Fodinicurvata sp. EGI_FJ10296: one gene and its partner. The protein of the gene in region 2 binds, or shares a complex with, the protein of the main gene of each other region. Links are inferred from orthologs where the notes say so. Each region holds a gene or a part of one and is shown on either strand. Other genes may lie near its edges.

What was found.
Region 1: the proteins of uvrB (region 2) and ABZ728_RS19130 are in contact, whole or in part, in a crystal structure (PDB 7EGT), measured with the Thermus thermophilus proteins. The link is inferred for Fodinicurvata sp. EGI_FJ10296 from one-to-one orthologs. Residues at the interface, in WP_096411307.1 of Thermus thermophilus: Glu23, Leu25, Arg26, Asp27, Gly28, Glu29, Arg30, Phe31, Arg55, Glu326, Asp327, Phe328, Glu379, Ser382, Gln383, His398, Gly400, Arg401; in WP_096412145.1 of Thermus thermophilus: His654, Arg656, Phe657, Gln666, Asp668, Glu669, Lys680, Arg681, Leu682, Ser683, Lys685, Tyr686, Ala687.

The regions. Positions count from the first base shown.
Region 1 is NZ_JBFCVL010000009.1:107,466-118,828, reverse strand. What follows is about bases 3,403-6,459. They hold ABZ728_RS19130 (UvrD-helicase domain-containing protein), read right to left. Parts: upstream 6,125-6,459; coding sequence 3,680-6,124; downstream 3,403-3,679. Other genes in these bases: ABZ728_RS19125 (GNAT family N-acetyltransferase), read left to right, coding at 6,212-6,459; ABZ728_RS19135 (50S ribosomal protein L11 methyltransferase), read right to left, coding at 3,403-3,676. Outside these bases: ABZ728_RS19150 (SulP family inorganic anion transporter), read right to left, coding at 1-548; ABZ728_RS19145 (helix-turn-helix domain-containing protein), read right to left, coding at 622-882; ABZ728_RS19140 (diguanylate cyclase), read right to left, coding at 1,015-2,604; more of ABZ728_RS19135, read right to left, coding at 2,744-3,402; more of ABZ728_RS19125, read left to right, coding at 6,460-6,727; ABZ728_RS19120 (hypothetical protein), read right to left, coding at 6,817-7,113; ABZ728_RS19115 (ureidoglycolate lyase), read right to left, coding at 7,125-7,607; ABZ728_RS19110 (allantoinase PuuE), read right to left, coding at 7,666-8,613; ABZ728_RS19105 (pentapeptide repeat-containing protein), read right to left, coding at 8,810-9,319; ABZ728_RS19100 (MFS transporter), read left to right, coding at 9,545-10,954; ABZ728_RS19095 (HAMP domain-containing methyl-accepting chemotaxis protein), read left to right, coding at 11,162-11,363. UniProt on the Escherichia coli protein: A helicase with DNA-dependent ATPase activity. Unwinds DNA duplexes with 3'-5' polarity. Translocates on single-stranded DNA with 3'-5' polarity. Initiates unwinding more efficiently from a nicked substrate than double-stranded DNA.
Region 2 is NZ_JBFCVL010000006.1:424,995-436,215, reverse strand. What follows is about bases 3,613-6,527. They hold uvrB (excinuclease ABC subunit UvrB), read left to right. Parts: upstream 3,613-3,928; coding sequence 3,929-6,127; downstream 6,128-6,527. Other genes in these bases: ABZ728_RS15605 (calcium/sodium antiporter), read left to right, coding at 6,233-6,527; ABZ728_RS15615 (MFS transporter), read right to left, coding at 3,613-3,731. Also shown: ABZ728_RS15625 (D-alanyl-D-alanine carboxypeptidase), read left to right, coding at 214-1,734; ABZ728_RS15620 (peptidylprolyl isomerase), read right to left, coding at 1,804-2,295; more of ABZ728_RS15615, read right to left, coding at 2,466-3,612; more of ABZ728_RS15605, read left to right, coding at 6,528-7,240; ABZ728_RS15600 (surface lipoprotein assembly modifier), read right to left, coding at 7,256-8,761; ABZ728_RS15595 (transferrin-binding protein-like solute binding protein), read right to left, coding at 8,807-9,706; ABZ728_RS15590 (hypothetical protein), read left to right, coding at 10,003-10,482; excinuclease ABC subunit UvrC, read left to right, coding at 11,017-11,221. UniProt on the Escherichia coli protein: The UvrABC repair system catalyzes the recognition and processing of DNA lesions. A damage recognition complex composed of 2 UvrA and 2 UvrB subunits scans DNA for abnormalities.

The DNA of each region.
Region 1 (11,363 bases), on a different replicon or contig from region 2:
GCTCCCCAAAGGACCGGGATCTTTTCGAGCAGCTCGCCGGGTTCGTGGTCCAGGGTCAAGCCGAATAGGTCCTTGATCTGGCTGGCAAAGATGATCACCGCAATTCCGGCGGTGAAACCGACCGTTACCGGAAAGGGAACGAACTTGATAAACGTGCCGAACCGCAAAAACCCGACCGCCACCAGCATCAGCCCCGACAGGAAGGTGGCAAGGATCAGGCCGTCGATGCCATGCTGTGCGACCGTTGCCGCGACAAGAACGATAAACGCGCCAGCCGGACCGCCGATCTGGAAACGCGATCCGCCGAGCAGCGAGACGATGAAGCCGCCTATGATTGCCGTATAAAGGCCCTGGGCCGGCGATGCGCCCGAGGCGATGGCGATGGCCATGGAAAGCGGAAGCGCCACGATGGCTACGGTAAGTCCTGCCAATGCATCGGCGCGCAGGTGAGGAAAACCATAGCCTTCGCGCAGAACCGTGAGAATTTTCGGGGTGTAGAGGTCCGCAAAGCTGGGCGCGTCGCTCGATCTGTCTGTCGTTGCTTTCACTTGTTGCCGCACCTTGAGGTAGGAAGCGGCGGGATCGTCGGCTTGTCGTCGGCGGTCGCCGTCGCGGATTGGTTCAGGATGACGAGGATGATGACTTCAATCGAACGCCGCGTCCGCCTGAGGGACTGGCAGCGCCGTCACCGATCAGTTCGATGCCCGCGGCTTCAAGGGCAGCGACAACCCGGGTGAGGCTCTCGACCACGCCGCGAACATTGCCACCACTTGATTCCATGCGTTGGATCGTCGGGATGGAAAGTCCCGACAATTCGGCCAGGGTCTTCTGGTCAATGCCGAGAAGAGCACGTGCGGCACGCATTTGGGCGGCGGTCATCATGGGCATATCCTGAACGGGATGTATGCCATCTATCACTTGAATTATGATATGTCAAATATCAGAACCGATACCCGGACGCTTTCGGGCATGTGTGCCCGAAAGGAGCGAATGGGCGGCCATACCGTGCGGCGATCACGCCTCGCGGACGGCCACGCGGCCCTTGCCGGCCCGTTTGGCGGTATAAAGGGCTTCGTCGGCCATGCGCATCGTGGCGGAGAAATCGGCATCGCCGTTGGGCGTCCAGCACGCGATGCCGATGCTGCAGCCGATCCGGACCGTCGCACCGTCAGCATCGATGGGCTGCGCAATGCTGTCCACGATGCGCCCGGCGATGGTTTCCGACATTTGCCGCCAGTCCGCGTTCGGTAGCGCCAGGATCAGCGCAAATTCGTCCCCGCCAAGCCGGACCGCCTGATCGCCGCCGCGCACGACCTGACGCAGGCGCTGCGCCACGGCCTGCAGCACCGCATCGCCGACACCATGGCCGAAACGATCATTCACAGGCTTGAAACCGTCGAGATCGAGGCACAGAAACGCCAGCACCTGATCCGTGCGGGCGGCGTTCGGGCCGGCGCGGTCCAGATAGGCGTCCAGCCCGATGCGGTTGGCCAGACCGGTCAGCCGGTCGCGGTGGGCCAGCGCCTCCATACGCGTCAGGCTATGCAGCAATTCGCGCAGCGCGGCCGACAGGGTCTCGATTTCGGTGATGCCGCGATGCTGCGGGATCTCTCTCATTTCGCCGCTCCGCAACCGGTCGGCGGTCACGGCGATCTCGCTCAGCGGCCGTGTTACCCATCCGGCAATCCACCACCCCAGCGCGGCGAATAACGTGACCAGAAGCGCGCCCCACAGCGCCAAAGTCCACTGCATGGCCGTCACGGGCGCATGGGCAACCGCCAACGGCTGGCGCGCGACAACCGTCCAGCCCAGGCCCGCATAGCTTTGATAGCCGTCGGCGACGGCATAGCCGGTCAGATAGTCTTGGTCGTCGGGCCAGGTTTCAACGCCGCGCCATGTTCCAGCCGACCGCGCGCGACCCAGTCCCGCCAGTTCGAACCGCTGTCCGATATCGGAATCCGGACCCAGCAACACCGAGTCATCGATCGCGCTTATCACGAACACGTCGATGGCGCTGTTACCGTCCAGTGGCGAAAGCACCGTCTCGGCAACGGCGCGCGACCAGTCCCAGCTCAGATGGGCGGCGAGGACGCCGGCGAAATTCCCTTCGGTATCGCGGACCGGCACACTGACATCCACGAACTTCATCGGCTCGCCGGTTGGGTTGGGCAGCAGGCTGGCCAGCAGCACAGCCTCGTGAACATCGCCGATGAAAGTCGTCTCAAGCGCTTCGAGATAGACCGGCCGGTGTCCGATATCCGCCCCTTCCAGTAATCCTCCCGTTGCCGCGATCACCGTCCCGCCCGCATCGGTCCGGCCGATCCAGGAAAACGCCGGCACGTTGTCCTGCAGCCGCATCAGCAATAACCGGGCAGCAGCGGTGTCGGGCAGGGCCCGCAGAGGGTCGAGCCCGGCCAGAAGTGTGATCTCGTTGCGCCGTGCATGCATGTGACGATCGAGCGTGTCGGCCATATGGGCCGCCGTTTCGACCAGGGATCGGCCGATCGACGACTGCAGGACGGCACCGGCGCGCTGACCGATGACGAAATTCGAAAGGCTGATCAGGACGATGACGACGCCGGCAAAGACCAGCGCGAAACGCACTCTGAGGCTCGTGGAGGGAAAACGGCTGATCATTTTCGGGCTGCAGACGGGGACGGGGGCGGGCGATAATGGCGATCGATCCGTCTGCATACGTTACAGTCGTGTGGTTTTTCTTAACGCCAGCGTCCTCGTGACGACATCACGAACCGTAGTCGGCACGCTTGTGCAGAACCAGGGTCGACCACACGCCGATGACCCGGCGTTCGATCAGATGAAGCCCCTGATATCGGTGGGCGGCAAGAACCATGGCCTCCTGATGGGTCATCAAGCCTGACAATACGAGGATTCCTCCCGGCGCCAGGACGCCAGCCGCATCGCGGGCCAGCAGTGTCAGCGGGCGGGCCAGGATGTTCGCCAGGATCAGGTCGTAAGGCGCGCGCCGGCGGATCACCGGGTTGCGGTATCCCTCGGACCGGGCGGCCGACATCAGATGGGCGACCCGGTTCAGGCCGGCGTTCTCTGCCGCGACCTGCACGCTGCGGCCGTCATTGTCCGCCGCCAGCACCGGCGTCGCCCAGCATTTCGCCGCCGCGATCGCCAGAATGCCCGACCCGCAGCCCATATCCAGCGTGTTGTGGATATGGCGGCGCTTGGCCAGGGCCTCGATCGCGCGCAAACACCCCTCAGTGGTCGGGTGCTCACCGGAGCCGAACGCCGTCGCCGCGTCGACATGCAGCCCGATGCTGGAGGGCGGCGGCCGGCGTTCGACATGCGAACCGTGGATGAAAAACCGACCGATCTCGACCGGCGGAAAGGCGTTCTTGGTCTCCGCGATCCAGTCGCGCCCCTCGACCCGCTCGACGGTGAATGGCGGTTCGGCCATGTCGAAGGCGTCGGCGATGACGGCCAGCCGCACGCCGATATCGCCGCGGTCGGGCTCCTCGGGGCAAACGACCGAAACCTGCAGGTCGGCATCCTGATCGACACCGAACATCGACACCGAACCCAGATCGCCCAGCAGTTCCGACACCGCTTCGGCCGCGTCGATCGGAACGGCCAGATCGACACGCCATGTATCAACCGGCGCGGCACTGCCCAGCGCCATGGCAAAAGATTGTATCGGTGCACGCATGAATCAGTCCGCCTTCGATGCGGGGACGACGAAACTGTCCATCACCCGCTTTTCACCGCTATGATCGAAATCGATGCCGAGTTTCTCACCGTCGGCGGCAACGACGGTGCCATAGCCGAATTTGCGGTGGAAAACACGGTCGCCTTTTCTGTAGCTGACCGACGACTGCGGGCGTTTCTCGACCGAATAGTCGACGCCGTCGATCACCGTCGGCCGATAGCCGGAGCCACCAGCGGCATGGGTGCGTGCGGCCTCACGGAGCCGGGCGACGGCCGTATCGGAAACGCCGTGGGGATCGGGCGCCTGCATGCCGGTCGTCTGCTCGCGGACGACGAAATCGTCGGGCAACTCGCCGATGAACCGCGACGGCAGCGAGGATTGCCACTGCCCGTGAACGCGGCGGTTCAGCGCTGCCATGACCACCGCCCGCGTCTTGGCCCGCGTCAGGCCGACATAGGCCAGCCGGCGTTCCTCCTCCAGCCCCGCGACACCTTGTTCGTCCATCGCACGCTGGTGCGGGAACAGCCCTTCTTCCCATCCGGGCAGAAAGACATGGGCGAATTCCAGCCCCTTGGCGCCATGCAGCGTCATCAGCGACACCATTTCGCCGCCGGAATCGACGGTGGTGTCCATGACCAGACTGACATGCTCCAGGAATCCGAGCAGGCTGTCGAATTCCTCCATCGCCGTGACCAGTTCTTTCAGGTTCTCAAGCCGGCCCGGCGCTTCGGGCGATTTGTCGGCCTGCCAGAACCCGGTATAGCCGCTTTCGTCCAGCACCAACCGGGCCAGATCGGCATGGCCGATCCGCTCGGCCTGATCGCGCCAACGATCGAAATCGCGGATCAGGGCCTTGATCGGCGTGCGCGCCCGGGCGGTCAACTCGTCGGTTTCGACCAGCCGGGCGGCAGCCTCGTAAAGCGACACCTGCTGCCGCCGGGCGGCGGCGTGCAGGGTCTGCACCGTCGTCTTGCCGATGCCGCGCTTGGGCACGTTGATGATGCGCTCGAACGCCAGATCATCGTCGCTCTGCGCGATGACCCGCAGATAGGCCATCGCGTCGCGGATCTCCATGCGCTCGTAAAAGCGCGGGCCGCCGATCACCCGGTACGGCAGACCCAGCGTGATCAACCGTTCCTCGAACTCGCGCATCTGGAACGACGCCCGCACCAGGATCGCGACGTCGCTGAGCGGCACCTGACGGGTCTGAAGGGACTCGATCTCGTCGCCGATCCAGCGGGCTTCTTCCTCGGCATCCCAGACGATCCGGACCTGAACCGGATCGCCGCTGGCGCCCTCGGAGAACAGCGTCTTGCCCAGCCGCCCCTGATTGTTGGCGATCAGGCCGGACGCCGCGCCCAGGATGCGGCCGGTCGAACGGTAATTGCGCTCCAGCCGGATCACCGTCGCGCCGGGAAAGTCCTGCTCGAAGCGCAGGATGTTCCCGACCTCCGCGCCGCGCCAGCCATAGATCGACTGGTCGTCATCGCCGACGCAGCAGATATTGTGGTGGCCCTGCGCCAGCGCCCGCAGCCACAGATACTGGGCGACGTTCGTGTCCTGATACTCGTCAACCAGCAGATAGCGGAACCGGCGCTGGTATTCCTCAAGGATCGGATGGATCGTGCGCCCGGTGCCGGGATCGACGGCGGTGTGGCCGAACAGGGTGAGCGTGTGCAGCAGCAGATCGCCGAAGTCGCAGGCGTTCAGGCTGCGCAGCCGCTCCTGATAATCGCGGTAGAGCTGGATCATCCGGCCGCCGGCAAGATCGCCGCCATCTTCCGGCGTCAGCCGATCCGGCGTCAGGGCGCGGTCTTTCCAGCGCTCGATCACGCCCAGCAACTGCTTGGCCGGCCAGCGCTTGCCGTCGACCGAGCCCGCCTCCATCACCTGTTTCAAAAGGCGAATCTGATCGTCGGTATCCAGGATGGTGAAATTCGATTTCAGACCGACGGCTTCGGCATGCCGGCGCAGGATGCGCGCGGCCAGCGCGTGAAAGGTGCCCATCCACCAGCCCTCGACGTCGCCGCCGATCATGGCGGCCACGCGCTCCTTCATCTCGCGCGCGGCCTTGTTGGTAAAGGTCACCGCCAGGATCTGGCTGGGCCAGGCGCGCCTTGTCATCAGCAGGTGGCCAAGCCGGGTCGTCAGCACGCGCGTCTTGCCGGTGCCCGCGCCAGCCAGCACCAACACGGGGCCGTCCAGCGCCGTCACCGCCGCCCGCTGTTCCGGGTTCAGCGTGTCGAGATAGGGATAGGTGCCGGGCGGACCGTCAGCTGGCAATCCGGGAGCGGGCGCAGAGGCGCCAACGCCCGGTTCATCAGCGCCGTATGGGGCGCGGTACGGGTCCGCGTCACCGGCCGGAGCGCCGACATCGCCCGCCCCCGGCTCGGTGTTGAGCGGGTCGTCGCCAAAGGGATCGGAAGGCCATGGATCGGGTGCGGTCATGGCCCCGATATAGCATTTCCTTCCCCTGATCGAACCCTTAATCTTCGCCTATCGACCGCCGATTCATGTCCCGAGGACCCATCCCCGATGCCCGATAGCACCGCCACCATCCGCCCGGCCACGCCCGCCGACATCCCGGAAATCCTGCGCATGATCCGCGATCTGGCGCGGTTCGAAAAGGCCGAGGACGAGGTCAGGGTGACGGCCGACGACCTGATGCGCGACGGCTGGGGCCCATCGCCGCGCTTCGAGGTGCTGATGGCCGACGCAGATGGGGAAGCGGGAGGCGCCGTCGGGTTCTGCCTGTTCTTCCACAACTATTCGACCTGGGAGGGCCGCGCCGGTCTCTATGTCGAGGACCTGTACGTCGACCCCGACGCCCGCAAAGGCGGTTACGGACAGGCGCTGCTGGCCGCCGTCGCCCGGCTGGCGATCGAGCGCGACTGCCGCCGCGTCGACCTCAGCGCGCTCGACTGGAACCCCGCCCGCCGATTCTACGACCGGCTGGGGTTCGCGGAAAAGACCGAATGGGTCGGCTATCGCCTGACCGGCGAAGCCCTGCGCCGACTGGCCGATGGCGCACCGCAGGCCTCGATTGCGTGAAATCCTGATCAGGCAGGCGGAATTAAAAATCACCCATACCTGTGAAAGGAATCAAAATTCATTGTATGTGATCGCTTTTCAGGTGATGTTCACGCCTGCTGCCCCATGTTCGTTGGAGGCCGACCGAGCAAGGCAATGTCGAGGTGTTGAACGACACCGCGGATTTCTACCGCTATTTCGATGCGACACCGCATGCGGCGTTTCTGTTCCAATGCGTGGCGCGGACGATCGATGTCGATCTGCCGGAAGAAGCAAGGTTCCTGAAAGCCTATGACGGGTTCAAGGCTGGTGTGGCGCTCATGATCGATATGCCGGATCGTCTGCGGATCATCAGCAGAGTTGATGCCGTCCGACCCCACCATCCGCCAGAGATGGCCAGCGCGCACTGCACACTCGATCAGCCGCCGTTGGCGACGAGCATCACCGGTTCGGGCAGGTCGCGGAATTCCTCGTCGCCGTCATCGCCCGCCGCCCACATGAAGATTGCCATGCGGCTCGGGCGGTCGAGAACCGCGTTCGGGGCGTGCCAGACATCGACACCGAAGGTGACACCCTGGTCGCCGCGCGCCAGAAAACCCCGCATACCGTCGATGTCAGGTCCGCCGTCCGCGCCATGGGGCGCGACCACGACCATCCAGCGCGCAACGTCCATCGGCACGAAGGTCTGCGACGAATATTCGTGGCGCTCCATCGCGGTCAAGGTCAGCGGCAACGCACTCGGGGCCTTTGTCGTCACCGACAGCGATGGTGGCACGGCGGGCCGGGCGTTGCCCAGGGCATCGGAGAAATAGTGTCGTCCAAATTCGCCGGACACCTCGATCACATCGCCGAATGGCGCAAAGGCGTCGGCGGTCAGCGGTTCAAGCGTCAATCGGCGCATGGCGACCGTTCTCCGGACTGGTTCGGTTCTGACAAACAGGGCGGAACGTCGGCACCGCCTATGACGCCCCGGCCGGCGTAGGGGCCGGGTGGTGGTCCCGCCAGTGCCGGGCGATATCGGCGCGGCCGCAGATCCACACATCGGGGAACCCGCCGACATAATCCAGAAACCGCGCCAGCGCCGCAGCGCGCGCCGGATGGCCAACCAGCCGCATGTGCAGGCCGACGGACATCATTTTCGGGTGCATGGCGCCTTCGTGGTAGAGGACGTCGAATGCGTCCTTGCAGAAGCTGAAGAAGTCCTCGCCCGTCGCAAAATTCCCCTTGGCGAATTTCAGGTCATTGTTCGTCAGTGTGTAGGGGACGATGAGATGATCCTTGCCGTCGACTTTAGTCCAGTACGGCAGTTCGTCATTGTAGGCATCGGAGTCGTAGAGGAAGCCGCCTTCCTCGACCAGCAGACGCCGGGTATTTTCGCTCGGCGCATAGCGGCAATACCAGCCCTCGGGCCGCTTCCCCAGCGTCCGCTCCAGCGAGGCGACGGCTTTGCGGATATGCTCCCGCTCGGTTTCGGGGCTGAGTTTCCAATGCTCGATCCAGCGCCAGCCATGACAGCAGATGTCCCAATTCGCATCGCGAATGGCCTGTGCCGCCGCCGGATTGCGCTCGATCGCCAAGGCGCAGGCGAAGATCGTCACCGGCAGGCCGCGCTCCTGAAACAGGCGGAAGAGCCGCCAAAACCCGACACGGCTTCCGTATTCGAACATGCTTTCGCCGCCGAGATCGCGCTGTCCGGGGGCGAAGTCGGCGATTCCCGATTCGGTCAGGCCGGTTTCGGTTGCGCTTTCGCCGTCACCGATCGAGGGCTCCGAGCCTTCCTCGAAATTGATGACGAAATTGAGCGCCAGCCGGGCCCCGTTCGAGCCCGACCCGTTCGGATTCGGCCAGTTCGGGTTTGGCGGGTTGGCGCCATAGCCAACGAAATCGCGGTCTCCACCTCTCGCCATGACGGGCCTCGCTTGTTGTTACGATCGTCGTTTCAGCATGCATGGGTCAGCATGCATGGGCATCATTGGCAGAGCGAACCTGTCAGCGGCGATGCCGACTACCGACGTACTCCCTTACCGAACGCGCCGCAATCCTTACGCCGGCCATACCCGACCAGGTCCGCGCCTCGTGGCGACAGGCACCGCCGCGGCATCGTCAATGGCATTGCCCGGTCGAGCCTTCGGCGCACACGCGTTCGCCATCGATCCAGATAGCCCCGCTGAGGTCAGCATTGCGGAAGTCGGTGGAACCGACCTGGGCGCCGGTGAAGTTGGCCCCCACCAGGGTGGTATTGATCAGCCGGGCGTTGCGAAGGTCGGCATTCGAAAAATCGGCGCCGGTCAGGTCGGAGCGGGTGAAATCGGTCGAGGTCAATCGGGCGCCGCGCAGGGAAGCACCGGCCATGTCGGCACTGATGAATTTCGCCCGATAGGCATCGGCGTCGTCAAGGACGGCATCGGTCAGCGTGCTGCGCTGGAAGGTGGCATCGCGGAGTTCCGCGCCAGTCAGATCCACACCGCTCAAGTCGCGGCTGTCCTGATAGCACCGCCGCCAGTTTACGCCGGGTTCGGCCGGATCGGAACATGCCGCATTGACGTCCGCGGCAAAGCCCGCCCCCAGAATCAGCACGCCGGCGAACACGGCAAGTGTATGTCGCTGCCCCATCGATCTCTATTCCTCGGTTTACGTCATTATCTTTCGGCGCCGTCTCGTGGCACGGCATAGAGTCTATCACGCGCGCCCGTCGTTACAGTGGCGGCAATGAGGCAGGCATGGCAACAACCGGAGACATGGCGCCACAGGCAGGGTTGTATCGCCCGACGCAAGCATGCATACCCAAATAGGGAAACTGCGGGAATATTGCCCGCCACCGCTAACAGGATACCGGCTTTGGCCACACCGTCGGACACCGCCGACCAGTCCTCGACGCTACGCACTGCATTTACCGGTGCGTATCTGTTGCCAACGATCATCCTGATGCTGAGCATCGGCAACCACGCGACGAATGTCTTCGTCTTTTCCACTGTCATGCCATCTGCCGTGGCCGATATCGGCGGTCAGGCCTATTACAGCTGGGCCACGACGTTCTTCATCATGGCGTCGATCATCGGCGCCGCCACCGCGCCACTTGTGAAAGCCACCCAGGGGCCGCGGTCGGCCTATGTCACCGCCGCTTCGGTGTTCGGTGCCGGATCATTGGGCTGCGCCCTTGCCCCGGACATGGCGTGGATGATCGCCGCGCGGGTCGTGCAGGGCGCCGGGGGCGGCCTGATGGTCTCGCTGGGGTTTGCTGTGATAGCCGGGCTGTTCCCCCGATCGCTTTGGGCCAAGGTTCTGACCCTCGTCTCGGGCGTCTGGGGCATTGCCGCCCTTCTCGGCCCCGTCGCCGGCGGGCTGTTCGCCCAGGCCGGTTTCTGGCGGGGCGCGTTCTGGTCGCTGACCCTGATCACCGCCGGTCTGCTGATCATGGCGCTGATCGCCTTTCCACGCCGCGATTCGACCGGTGCGGGGCGCATTCCGGCAACGCCGCCGTTCGGGCGGCTGTCGCTGTTGGCGGCATCGGTGCTCGCAACGTCGGTCAGCGGCACCAGCGCCACGAATTTCGGTGCCGCCGCGCTGCTGGCGACAGGGATGGCCGGTCTTGTCGTTACCCTGCTGATCGATCGCCGATCGAACGTACCGTTGCTGCCGGTTCAGGCCTTTACCTTTGGCCATCCGATCGGCCTGGGGCTGTGGATGATCTTTCTGATTGCAGCCGCCGTTTCGCCGGTCGGTGTATTCATCCCGCTATTCGTCCAGGTTCTGCACGATGTCAGCCCGGCCTATGCCGGCTATTTCCATGCCGTGCAGGCGCTGGCCTGGACCGGCGCCGCGCTGATGGTCGCGTCGCTGACCAGCCGCGCCATTCGCCGGGCTCTGATCGCCGGACCGGCTGCCGTCGCCACCGGCCTGGCGCTGCTCGCGGTTTCCCTTCCCGGCCCCTCGCTTGTTCCGGTTGCCGTCGCGCTGCTGATCGCCGGGGGCGGTGTCGGCCTGTGCTGGGCCCATGTCTCCACGACGATCATGGGTGCTGCGACCGACGAGAACCGCGACAGAAGCTCCAGCGCCGTGCATACGGTCCAGCTTCTGGGGCTGGCGTTCGGATCGGCGCTTGCCGGTGTCGTCGTCAATCTCGCCGGTGCCCGCACGTCACTGCAACCGGACGTTATCGGCACCGCGGCCTGGGTTCTGTTCTTGCTGTTCGCGTTCAGCGGCGTATTTGCGGCGATCGCGGGCACGGCATTGGGCAAATACCGTTAAGCCTACAGCACACGAACCACAACTTCCAATATCATAGCATCCGGGACTCCAACGCGACGAAATCCTTGATTACCTATTTCAGAATTTCTCCGATTTCTACCCTCTAAGTCAAAGCAACTGCCCTTCAAACACTTAATAATTTTTCAAGAATCCGCACCCTACGATCGTGTTCGAGCAATGTGGCCGGATAGGGGACGGGACAAATCGATGCAAAACAATAAAGCGATGTCGATCGGCGCCATGATGATGGCGTCGGTTGTCACTTTGGCGATCATAATGTTCATCGCGGGATCGGCGATCTTCATCGATTCCCTTCGCGCCGTGGGCGATGCCCGTAGCGTCAGGACCGCCGGCGGAATTTCCGACCTGCTTCTCGACGCCACGGAGGCCCTGGCCCTCGAACGCGGCA
Region 2 (11,221 bases):
CGTCCCCGAATACCGCACCATTCGAATGCCGCACTTCCGGAGGTGCGGGTGCCACGATCGGCCGAACCCCGCTAACATTTCCGGCATGCTTGTGCATTTCAACCATTGCGAAAGGAATATTCGCTAGACAGGCATAATCGGAAACGCTTATCCTCATCCGGCAGAAGGGACCGCTATTTTCCTTCCGGAACATGGAGTTAGGGAGCAAAGCTCATGGAATGTCACAAGCTCTCGAAAACCTGGGCCCTGCCCTTGGCATTCCTGGCATTCTGCACCCCGTTCAACAGGTTCAGCGGCCGCCTCCCCCGATTCGCGGGAATGCCTTTGTCGATCTCGGGTTTGGTCATACTGCTGGCCATCGCCATGGCTGGCACGCCAGCGAATGCAAATCCGCGCTATGCCGCTTTTGTCATGGATGCCGCCACGGGCGAGGTGCTTCACGCCCGCTATGCCGACCGCCCTCTCTACCCGGCGTCGCTGACCAAGATGATGACGCTTTATATGGCGTTCCAGGCGCTGGATCGCGGTGACCTGACAATGGACCAGCGGATCACGGTTTCGCGTTTCGCGGCGTCGGAACCCCCCAGCAAGCTAGGAATCCCGGCTGGCGGCACCATTCGCGTGCAAGAGGCGATCTATTCGCTCGTCACCCGCTCCGCGAATGACATCGCGACCGCGATGGGTGAGGCATTGGGCGGCTCGGAAGCGCGCTTTGCTCAGCTGATGACACAGGAAGCCCGTCGACTGGGGATGAGCAACACGACATTCAGGAATGCTCACGGCCTCCCGGACACCCAACAAATCAGTACAGCCCGCGATATGGCCCTTCTGTCGCAGGCGCTCATGCGTGACTTCCCCCATTATTTTCACTATTTTTCCACGCGCAGCTGGACCTATGGTGGCTCGACCTACCGCAATCATAACCACCTGATGTCGTCGTACGAGGGAATGGACGGGCTGAAGACCGGCTATATTCGCGCGGCGGGATTCAATCTGGCAGCGACCGCCATTCGCGGCAACCTGCGCCTGATCGCGGTCCTTTTTGGCGGACAGACGGCCGACCGGAGAAATCGGGCGGTTCGCGATCTGCTGGACAATTCATTCGCCTCCGAGCGCGGGCGCTACCTCGTCGCCAATGGCACAACCGAAATCCAGCGTTTCGTCGCGCCGCTGCCACCGATGCGGCCAGACGGCGAGAACGCCTTTGCAGGGTTGGCCGGCGACAACATGCCTGACCGCGTGCTTGACCCCCTTCCCGCCCGGTTTGCGCACTATCCGACCCCAGGCTCACATCCGCGGCGCCAGGTGGTCGCGGCGGCCGCCGGAAATGCGGATGAAGCCGCCCGTCCGGAAACGGCATCACCGGCCCCGGACGACCGGATTGCGATGCTGGCGAGCGGCGACGACCTTATCGTTGACGAGATCGAGCAGGGATCGACGGATAACGCGGTTGAAGTTGCGGCCTCATCCGCCCCTGTATCGCAATGGGGCATTCAGATCGGGGCCTTCAGCGAGGAAGATGCCGGCCAGCAGGCGATCGAGCGGGCACGGTCCACCACCGAAGGCATGCTGGACAGTGCCGACGGGGTTATCATCCGCATCAACACCGACAACGGACCGCTATTCCGGGCGCGGCTTGTCGGATTCGATCAGGCCACGGCGGCTAACGCCTGCACACGCCTGATGGACCGGGGCAGCCCGTGTCTGACCATTGCCCCGAACACGTCATTCTAGCCACAAGCGGTTCGGGTCCGGGGTCGGGCGGCGTCGCACTGCTTGATGCCACCCGACCCTGTCGCCGTTTTATTCGACGTCGGCGGCAACGCGCATCTGGACGATCTGATCGGGGTTTGCCGGCGGCTCGCCCCGTGTGATCGCGTCGACATGTTCCATGCCCGAGGTGACCCGGCCCCATGCCGTGTACTGGCCGTTCAGGAACTGGGCATCATCGAACACGATGAAGAACTGGCTGTCAGCGCTGTCCGGGTGCTGGGCCCGCGCCATACCGACGACACCGCGCTGGAACGGAACCTGATTGAACTCTGCCGAAAGCCCCTGGCCCGAGCCGCCGCGGCCGGTCCCGGTCGGGTCGCCGGTCTGGGCCATGAAGCCGTCGATGACGCGGTGAAAGATGATGCCGTCGTAGAACCCTTCGCGGCTTAGTTCCTTGATACGCGCGGTATGGTTTGGTGCTTCCTCGGTAAGGAGGTCGATGACGACCCGACCCTGTTCCAGGTCCAGAAACAGGGTGTTCTCCGGATCGTTGGTTTGGCCGCTGGCATTTGTGGCGGACATGATGATAATCGCACTCCCGATCGTGGCGAATAGGCGGTTCAGGCGCATGAGATGCATCCGACTGCAAGATACGGTACAAGGCGGGCCGGTTGGAGCCGCCAGCCATCCCTATTAGACGACGATGTCGTCCGCCGCAAGATACCGCTCGTCCCGCGAAATCGTTGCGCCGTTTATGCTCCCGCCCGGCCCGCCTCTTTGCGGGCGATGCGGTGCCCGGCCGCCACCCCGAGGATCGCCGCCACCGCCGCCGCGCTGGCCAGCAGTAGCGGCGCCATCGACCAGCCGCCCGCGAACGCCACCCAGGCGGCCAGGGCAGGCGGACCGAAAATCTGGCCCGTATGCGACCCCTGGACCAACAGACCGTTGGCCGCCCCGATGGTTGCGGCATCTGGCGCGGCATGCGGAACTGCGGCCAGCAGTGCTGCCGGTATCATGCCGCCCGCCAGCGACAGCATGATAACGGCGACAAACCGGACAGGATCGGCCATGGTGCCGGGATAGATGACAAAGGCGGCCACCGCCATGACGGCGCTGCCCAGAACGACCAGGGCGCCCGTCCCGACGCCGCGCATCATCAGCGCACCCCCGAGCAGATTACCCGCTGCATTCGCCAGCACGGCAACGGCGGCCATCGCCGAAGCGGCGGCCGGGTCATATCCGCGCAGCTCGACCAACCAATAGGGCAGGAAGCCGATGACGCCCATGAATTGAAAGGTATACAGCGCGAATGTGGCTGCCAGCAGGACGGGTGCCGGACTCGTCACCACGCGGACCACGAGTATGGCAAAGCGATCGTCGCGCCGCCCTGTTCCGGAGCTGCCGACAGCCGCAGTACCAGGCGCCCTATCAGGGGGCAGCTTCGTGAACGCGGCGGCAAGGCCGGCGACGAGCAACAATGCGCTGACACCCCACACTGTGCGCCATCCGAACGACGCGGCCAGGGGCCCGGCCGAGGCCATCGCGAGCGCGAGGCCCGCTGGCATATAAACGGCCCACAGGCCAAACACCATGCGCCGATGGCGAGGCGCCGAACACGCCAGCAGCAACACCGGCGCGCTCACCACGCAAAGCAGAAATCCCCCGCCTTCGACCAGACGGGTGACGAACAACCACCACGGAGCGGTCGCCAGGGCGCCGGCACCCGCTGCTGCGGCCGACAGGCCGAGCCCGATCAGCATAAGCCGGCGCGGACCGATTCGGTCGGCAAGCGCGCCGCCCGCCACGCCCACGGTCATCACCACCAGACTGAAAATGGATATCAGCCATCCCGAGGCGACCAGACCAAACCCGAACTCGGCCCGCAAGAGCGCAAGCACGGGCGGCACCTTTCCAATCTGGAAGGCGACCACCATCCCGGCGAAGACGATCAGAGCAACCCGCGGCCAGGAGGTTGTCTGTTCGACTTCGGCTTTTTCGTCGGATTCCAGTATGTTCAAATCCTCTCGATTGCCGGCGCCAACGGGCCGGGAGACATTTGCGGACCCGCGCGAGACCGATCGCCTCCCGCTTTGCCATGCGGCGATTGTCTTTTCACCCCTTTCTCTTGGCCGCGGAAGTACCTATTTCTTCACCGTTTGCCACTCAGTTCCACCGTCCGTCTTCCGGCATCGTCACAGACAGGTCCGATATCGCCATGGCTACTGCGCCTCACACCCAGGAAGCGCCGACCCCGCGGGAGCCGGCAGCGGCTACGTCGACAGAGCGGGCGCGTGTGCCGACCGCCGACGCCGAAAGTTCGCCGCTGCGGATTTCATCGACCTTCCAGCCTGCCGGCGATCAGCCCGTGGCCATTGAGACCCTTGTCGATGGATTACAGCAGGACGAAAAGGATCAGGTCCTGCTCGGCGTCACCGGCTCGGGCAAGACATTCACCATGGCCCATGTGATCGAACGGATGCAACGCCCGGCGCTGATCCTGGCACCTAACAAGACGCTCGCGGCGCAACTTTATGGAGAATTCAAAAGCTTCTTTCCGGACAATGCGGTCGAGTATTTCGTTTCCTATTACGATTATTATCAGCCTGAGGCGTATGTCCCGCGCACCGACACCTATATCGAAAAAGAAAGCTCGATCAACGAGCAGATTGACCGGATGCGCCACGCTGCCACGCGCGCTTTGCTCGAACGGCGCGATTGCATCATCGTCGCCTCCGTTTCCTGCATTTACGGCATCGGCTCGGTTGAAACCTACAGCGAAATGACCGTGACGCTGGAAGCCGGCCAGACGATCAACCGCAGCGACCTGATCGCTGCCCTGATCGAACTGCAGTACAAGCGCAACGACATCGCATTCAGCCGTGGCATGTTCCGGGTACGCGGCGACGTGGTCGAACTGTTCCCGGCCCATTTCGAAGACCGTGCCTGGCGGATCAGTCTGTTCGGCGACGAGATCGAGGCGATCCACGAATTCGATCCCCTTACCGGCGAAAAGATCAAGTCGCCGGCAGCGATCCGGATCTATCCGAACAGCCACTACGTAACGCCGAAACCCACGATCAATCAGGCGATCAAGCAAATCCAGGAGGACATGAAAGCCCGCGTCGCAGAGTTCGAAAGCCAGGGCAAGCTGCTTGAGGCCCAGCGCCTTCAGCAACGCACTCAATTCGATGTCGAAATGCTGCACGCCACCGGCAGCTGCCAGGGGATCGAGAACTATTCCCGATACCTGACCGGCCGCCCGCCCGGCGCGCCTCCCCCGACCCTGTTCGAGTACCTTCCCGACGACGCGATCCTGTTCTGCGACGAAAGCCATGTGATGGTCCCGCAGCTCAGCGGCATGTATCGCGGCGACCGGGCGCGAAAACTGACGCTTTCCGACTATGGTTTTCGTCTGCCGGCCTGTGTCGACAACCGCCCGCTGATGTTCGAGGAATGGGAACGGATGCGCCCGCAGACGATTTTCGTCTCGGCGACCCCCGGCCCGTGGGAACTGGAGCGCACAGGCGGCGTCTTTGCTGAACAGGTCGTCCGCCCGACCGGTCTGATCGACCCGGTTGTCGAAATCCGCCCCACCACCAGTCAGGTCGACGACGTCATGGCGGAATGCCGCGAGATGGCCGCGCTGGGCCGCCGGGTGCTGATCACGACCCTGACCAAGAAAATGGCCGAAGCCCTGTCGGAGTACATGACCGAAGCGGGCATGAAGGTTCGGTATATCCATTCCGATGTCGAGACACTTGAGCGGATCGAAATCATCCGGGACCTTCGTCTCGGCACCTATGACGTGCTGATCGGCATCAATCTGCTGCGCGAGGGCCTGGATATCCCCGAATGCGGGCTGGTCGCGATCCTCGACGCCGACAAGGAGGGCTATCTGCGCTCCCGCACCTCGCTCATCCAGACCATCGGGCGGGCGGCGCGCAATGTGGACGGCCGCGCGCTGCTCTATGCCGACAAGATGACCGACAGCATGAAAGCGGCAATCGATGAATCCGACCGCCGCCGCCAGAAGCAGATCGCCTATAACGAGGAACACGGCATCACGCCGGAAACGATCCGGCGCGACATCGCCGATATCCTCGAAAGTGTCTATGAGCGAGACCGGGTGACCGTCGACACTGGCAGCAAATCGGCGAAGAACCTCGTCGGCAAGAGCCTCAAGGACCATATTGGCGATCTCGAAACCCGAATGCGCGAGGCCGCGGCCAATCTGGAATTCGAGGACGCTGCACGGCTCCGCGACGAGATCAAGCGCCTGGAAGCAAGCGAGCTGGGGCTTGACGGGGTTGTCGCGGACCCCGATACCGGCAGTGCCAACAGCAATGAGGGCCGCAAACGGACCTCCGGGAAACCGAAAGGGCGCGGGTCCCGGCAAGGCAAGAGCACCCGCTGAGCCCGCAATCGGGCAGGCACGCCCGACGTGGACCTGTCGAAGCATGATGATTTTCTCGCACTGCCCTGCCCCCGGGCATGGACTGTCCTCCATGAAAGCCGATCGATGATAGCTCTCGCCACTGTTCTTCTCGGCCTCGTCGTCGTCATCTTCGGCGCCGACATCCTGGTGCGGGGGTCCGTCGATCTGGCACGCCGCGTGGGTATGTCACCGCTCGTCATCGGTATGACGATCGTCGCCATCGGTACGTCGCTGCCGGAACTCGTCGTCAGCGTCGACGCCAGCCTGAAAGGTTCGCCCGGTCTTGCCGTGGGCAATATCGTCGGCTCGAACATTGCCAATGTGCTGTTGATCATCGGCGTGGCGGGCCTGTTGTATCCGATGGAATGCCCGCGCATCGCCCTCTACCGCGACGGCTTCTTCATGCTGGGCGCATCGATCCTGTTCGTTGGCGTGGGAATGACGGGGCCGTACGGCTTTTATTACGGCATCGTGGCGCTGGCGATCCTGGCCGTCTATCTGATCGCTTGCCCGTGGTTCGACGCCAAGCGCGGCCGGGAGAACCCGCTGGTCGCCGAAGCGGCGGATACCGGCGGCTTCAAATCCGTGCCGATGGCACTGCTCGCCATCGTGGGTGGATTGGTCGGTGTCGTCGGAGGCGCCAATCTTCTGGTCTCCGGCGCCATTACCCTGGCGCGCGTGGCGGGCGTCAGCGAGGAGGTGATCGGCCTGACCATGATCGCCTTCGGCACATCGGTGCCGGAACTTGCGACCACCGTTGCGGCGGCGCTGCGCCGCCAGACTGCCGTCGCTCTGGGTAACGTGCTGGGCAGCAACATCTTCAACATCCTCGGTGTCATGGGCGTCGTCAGCCTCGTTGCCCCGACTGGCCTGCCGCCACAGATCGCCGGATTCGACATCTGGATCATGCTGGCCGCCAGCGTCGTGCTGCTGCCCTTCCTGGCGACGGGTTGGCGCATCAACCGCTGGGAAGCCGCGATCTTCTTTGTCGCCTATCTCGCCTTCCTTGGAGCGCAGGCGGTCGGACCGACGATCGTCATGGATCAGGTCGGCACATATTGGGCCTCCCTGGCGTCGGCCGTGTTACCATAGTCCCGGCGCACCGCTTCAGAAGCGCCGGGTCAGGCCGATATCCAGGCGATGACGGTCGTACTGATAGATGTCCACGGTCGACACGTTATAGGTATAGCCGTAGCGCAATACCGGCGCGAAGCCGAAAAGGACCGGCTCCTGATAGGTAACGTCGATCGAGGCGTCGAAACGGTGGTCGACACGGTTTTCCGGGGAGAAGAACGGTCTTTCGTCGTACAGCCGATAATCTGCCGACCCCCGCAGGAATACAGCAAACGGGGCCTCGAAATCGTAATAATATCCGCCGCCGAGGCCGAGCGACGAATAAGCGTTGACCGGCAGCCCCGAGGCGGTCCTGTCAAAGCGTACGTTGCCGCGGACGAAAGACCGCGCGTTGATTTCGTAGGTGACCGTGCCGTCGGCCAGTACCCGGACACCATTGCGTTCCCGAAGGTCCGGAAAGTCGCGATACCGAATGTCCAGATATCCGTCGAACCGGGTGCGCGCGTCGAGCCTGCGGTCAATCTCCAGGCGGCCGCCAACATCCGCAGCCACCGGATCGGCGATAGCGGACAGGAAGTCATGTCCCAGACCTTGCCCCAGACTTTGCCCCAGTCCCTGCCAATGCGCTGATGCTACCGCCAGCACGCTGGTCGATCCGCCATCGTGGCGAAATCTGAGGCCTGCGTGACCAGAAGCGACAGTCGACGCAAGGTCCGGATCGTCATAGGCCACATGGCCGATGCCCGCGCCCAGTCTCAGGTCGGTACGCGTGCCCTGACCGAACGAAAACGGCAACTCGGGGCTATATTCGACAGAGGCATTGCCGAAGACCCCGATACCCGTCGACCGGCGCATGGACTCCGAAAGGCGCAACGGCAACCCGAACAACTCGATCTCGTCGATCGTCGTGCCCTGTGTAACATTGCTGTCCGGTGCGATCCCGATCGCGGCGTCGAATTGCCAGGGGTCCCGCGGCGTCATCGCGTCCACATACGCATCCACTACCGCGGCCGCCTCGGCCGATAGTCCGGGATCCGTTCGCGCGATCCGGAAATTCTCACGGGCCGCATCATAGTCGTCGTCCATGAACAGCAGCCGCCCGAGTTCGAGCCGCGCATCCACGCGGCTCTCATCCTGCGCCAGGATGCGGCGATACTGGTCGATCGCGGCAGGCGCCTGCCCGTCTTCGGCCAGTAGACGGGCCAGAATCATCCGGCCGTCAGTCAGGGAAAGGGTGCCGGCTGCAACCAGTGTCTCGACCATCGCCGTAGCGATGTCGAGGCGACCGGCTGCGATCAGCCGCCGCAACATGGCTTGCTGTTCGGAGGCCGACAGTTCGGAAAAATCGATGTGCGGCGTGTCGGGATTCCGGGGCAACGACACGATCTGGACCGAAACGGCCTGTCCCGGCCCGATTGGTCCGCTTCCGCCCGGCCCCATGACGGGCCCGGCTTCCGGAATCGCCGTAAGCGCTGTCCCGGCAACGCACATCACGGCAATACCTGTTACCGCATAGACGAGACCGGTCGGACGGAACACGGCAAATCCACAAAGAGGATACACGAGATCGATTGGCGGCCCAACTTACTGGCGCGTCGTTCCGAAAACACCATCGATACGGCTGCTGTCGCCATATTCACCCTCGAATACGCCCGCAGCGTTCGCCGCGTTGGGGCCATAGAAGCGTCCCTTGGCTTCTCCTCGGTTCAGACCGTCGCCCAGAAGTTGCATCCAGAATGAACTGCCGCCCATATTCACGCCCTCACCCGACCAGGGTTCTGCCGCGAATGAAGCATCGTCACCTACGCTGCTCTGAAGCGCGATATCCATCCTGACCCGGTTGGTTGTGAAGTTCGCCTCAAGGCTGGCCGTTCCGGACAGCGTGTCTCTGACACTGTTGTTCGCCTCGGTTCTGACGGCATAAGCAGTGCCGGAATAGCGCGCGGCCCCGGACAGATTTCCGGCCGCGTTGTTCGTTTCTTCACCCACGATGAAGAACGCATGCCGGTCGAGACGGAGGTCGCTGTCGCCGATATCCAGATCGGCAAGCGCGCTCATGACGAAATACGCGTCGTCCGGCGCAACCTGAGCAAGGAAAACGAGATTGTCGCCGCCGGCATGCTCACCTACGAAATGAACCCGGTCGTCGCCTTCCAGAACGCTCTGCGGGTCGAAGTCCTCCGCCAGGCCGAGCGATTCCCAGAACCCCGGCTCAGCATCTTCGTCCGCAGCACGGCCGCTGGCACCATCAATGGGCGAAAACCGATAGACATAGCTTTGGGTATCGCCATCGAGCACAACGCTGACCGTGTCGTCATCATTGTAGCGAAGCCGGACGGCGCTGGACTGAATTCCGGCGCTGAGGCTCGAACGCGCTTCGGTTTGAAGGTAAACGCCGCTTGGAACCATCAGATTGTCCGTAACCCGAAGGTCGCCTGGCACCGAGCCGACGCTGATGGAGTCAGGCTGTGACTCGTCATCCACCTGTTGATCGTTGGAAGCCCCGCCCCCGCCGGAAGCTGAAGGTCCGCTACCTGACGATGAACCGCCGACACACCCGCTCAACAAGAAACCGGACGACAGAAGGATGCCGGCGACAATGAGAGGCAACAAAGGTTGTGAACGCATGATAGTTTCCGCCAACTCGGTTGGGCACCAGCACCCACATCAATAGATCTATAATCAATTAAATACCATATGATTTTTATGTTGATTGGCCGTTTCTCCGCAACAAGTTGAAGCAGGACGGAATCCGAAATCATGGTCAGAGGCAAATCGTGATGCCGAACCCAACACTGAACGATCGGGTTCATGAGCAGGTCGCGCTTGCGGTTCCCCCGGAATGGCGAGACTGTCTCGCCCAGGCAATACAGTGCATCGGCGGCGAATGGACAGCACGGCTGAACATTCGGATACTCGACACGCCCGAGGGCGCGGTCTCCGACCTCAGACAGGCGGGCGACCAGTCGCGGGTGCACCTGGTCATTGTTTCCGAGCTGGCGGCGCAGTCGCGGCGTCCGGTCCATCTTGACGAGTTCCGGTCACGAATCGGCCGTCTGGCCATGGAGAATGCGCCGCGGATCCGGGTCAACGCGGTCCTGATCAGGCTTCCCGATGCGCTGGCAGCTTCAGTAACGCCACAGCCATCATTCGATGACGGACGAATCATCGTCGGCCTGGCGCAGTCATTGACCGAGATAAGATCGGCGACTGGCCAAACGCTCGACTGGCAAGCCAGCGCCCTGCCCCGAACGGATTAGCCCGGATGGAGAATGCCGGGTACCGGCAGGTCACGCCTTTGGGATGCAAAGAGCGGCGACCATATTTCGGAATTTGTTCACAGGGACGGTAATCAGACCCCGGCGACCAGAGTCAAGGAAGTCATAGCCCCAATCCACCGAGCCATAGGGCATTGACATCCAGACAGTTATTGAAAATCAGATACTTAACAAAACTGCCTATTTTTTAGGCAGCGGGCCATAGTTGCTGATTCCCGCCGTTCCGGAGAGACTGCCCATGTTCTGCCCACAGAGTTATCCACAGGAACCGTGGACAGCAACAGTGACGTCTGAGTCTCTCGACCGGTGTCGCCGATTGTTGTATTCCGCGATGCAACGGCCGATATGGGTGGCGAGCAATCCACCGCCAGCCGCATGCAGCACGAGCGAGCCGCCGAACCAGCGGTATATCGGGACATGGACGAAGCCAAAGACACCAACGACGCCACAACGAACCTTGGTTCGCTCGACCACACCTCCGTCGACGACCGTCGCGGCGGGGCTGTGGACGGGGCCATGGATGAAGCCGAGACGGATTCCGAAGCGGGCCGCGCCAGACGCCGCCGGGTCACGGCTGCGGATATCGCTTCAGGCGTGTCGATCATTGCCGGGTATCTGAAGACCCTGCCGCATTCGGCCGGTGTTTACCGTATGCTCGACGCCAAAGGCGACGCCTTGTATGTGGGCAAGGCCCGCGATCTGAAGCGGCGCGTAACCTCAT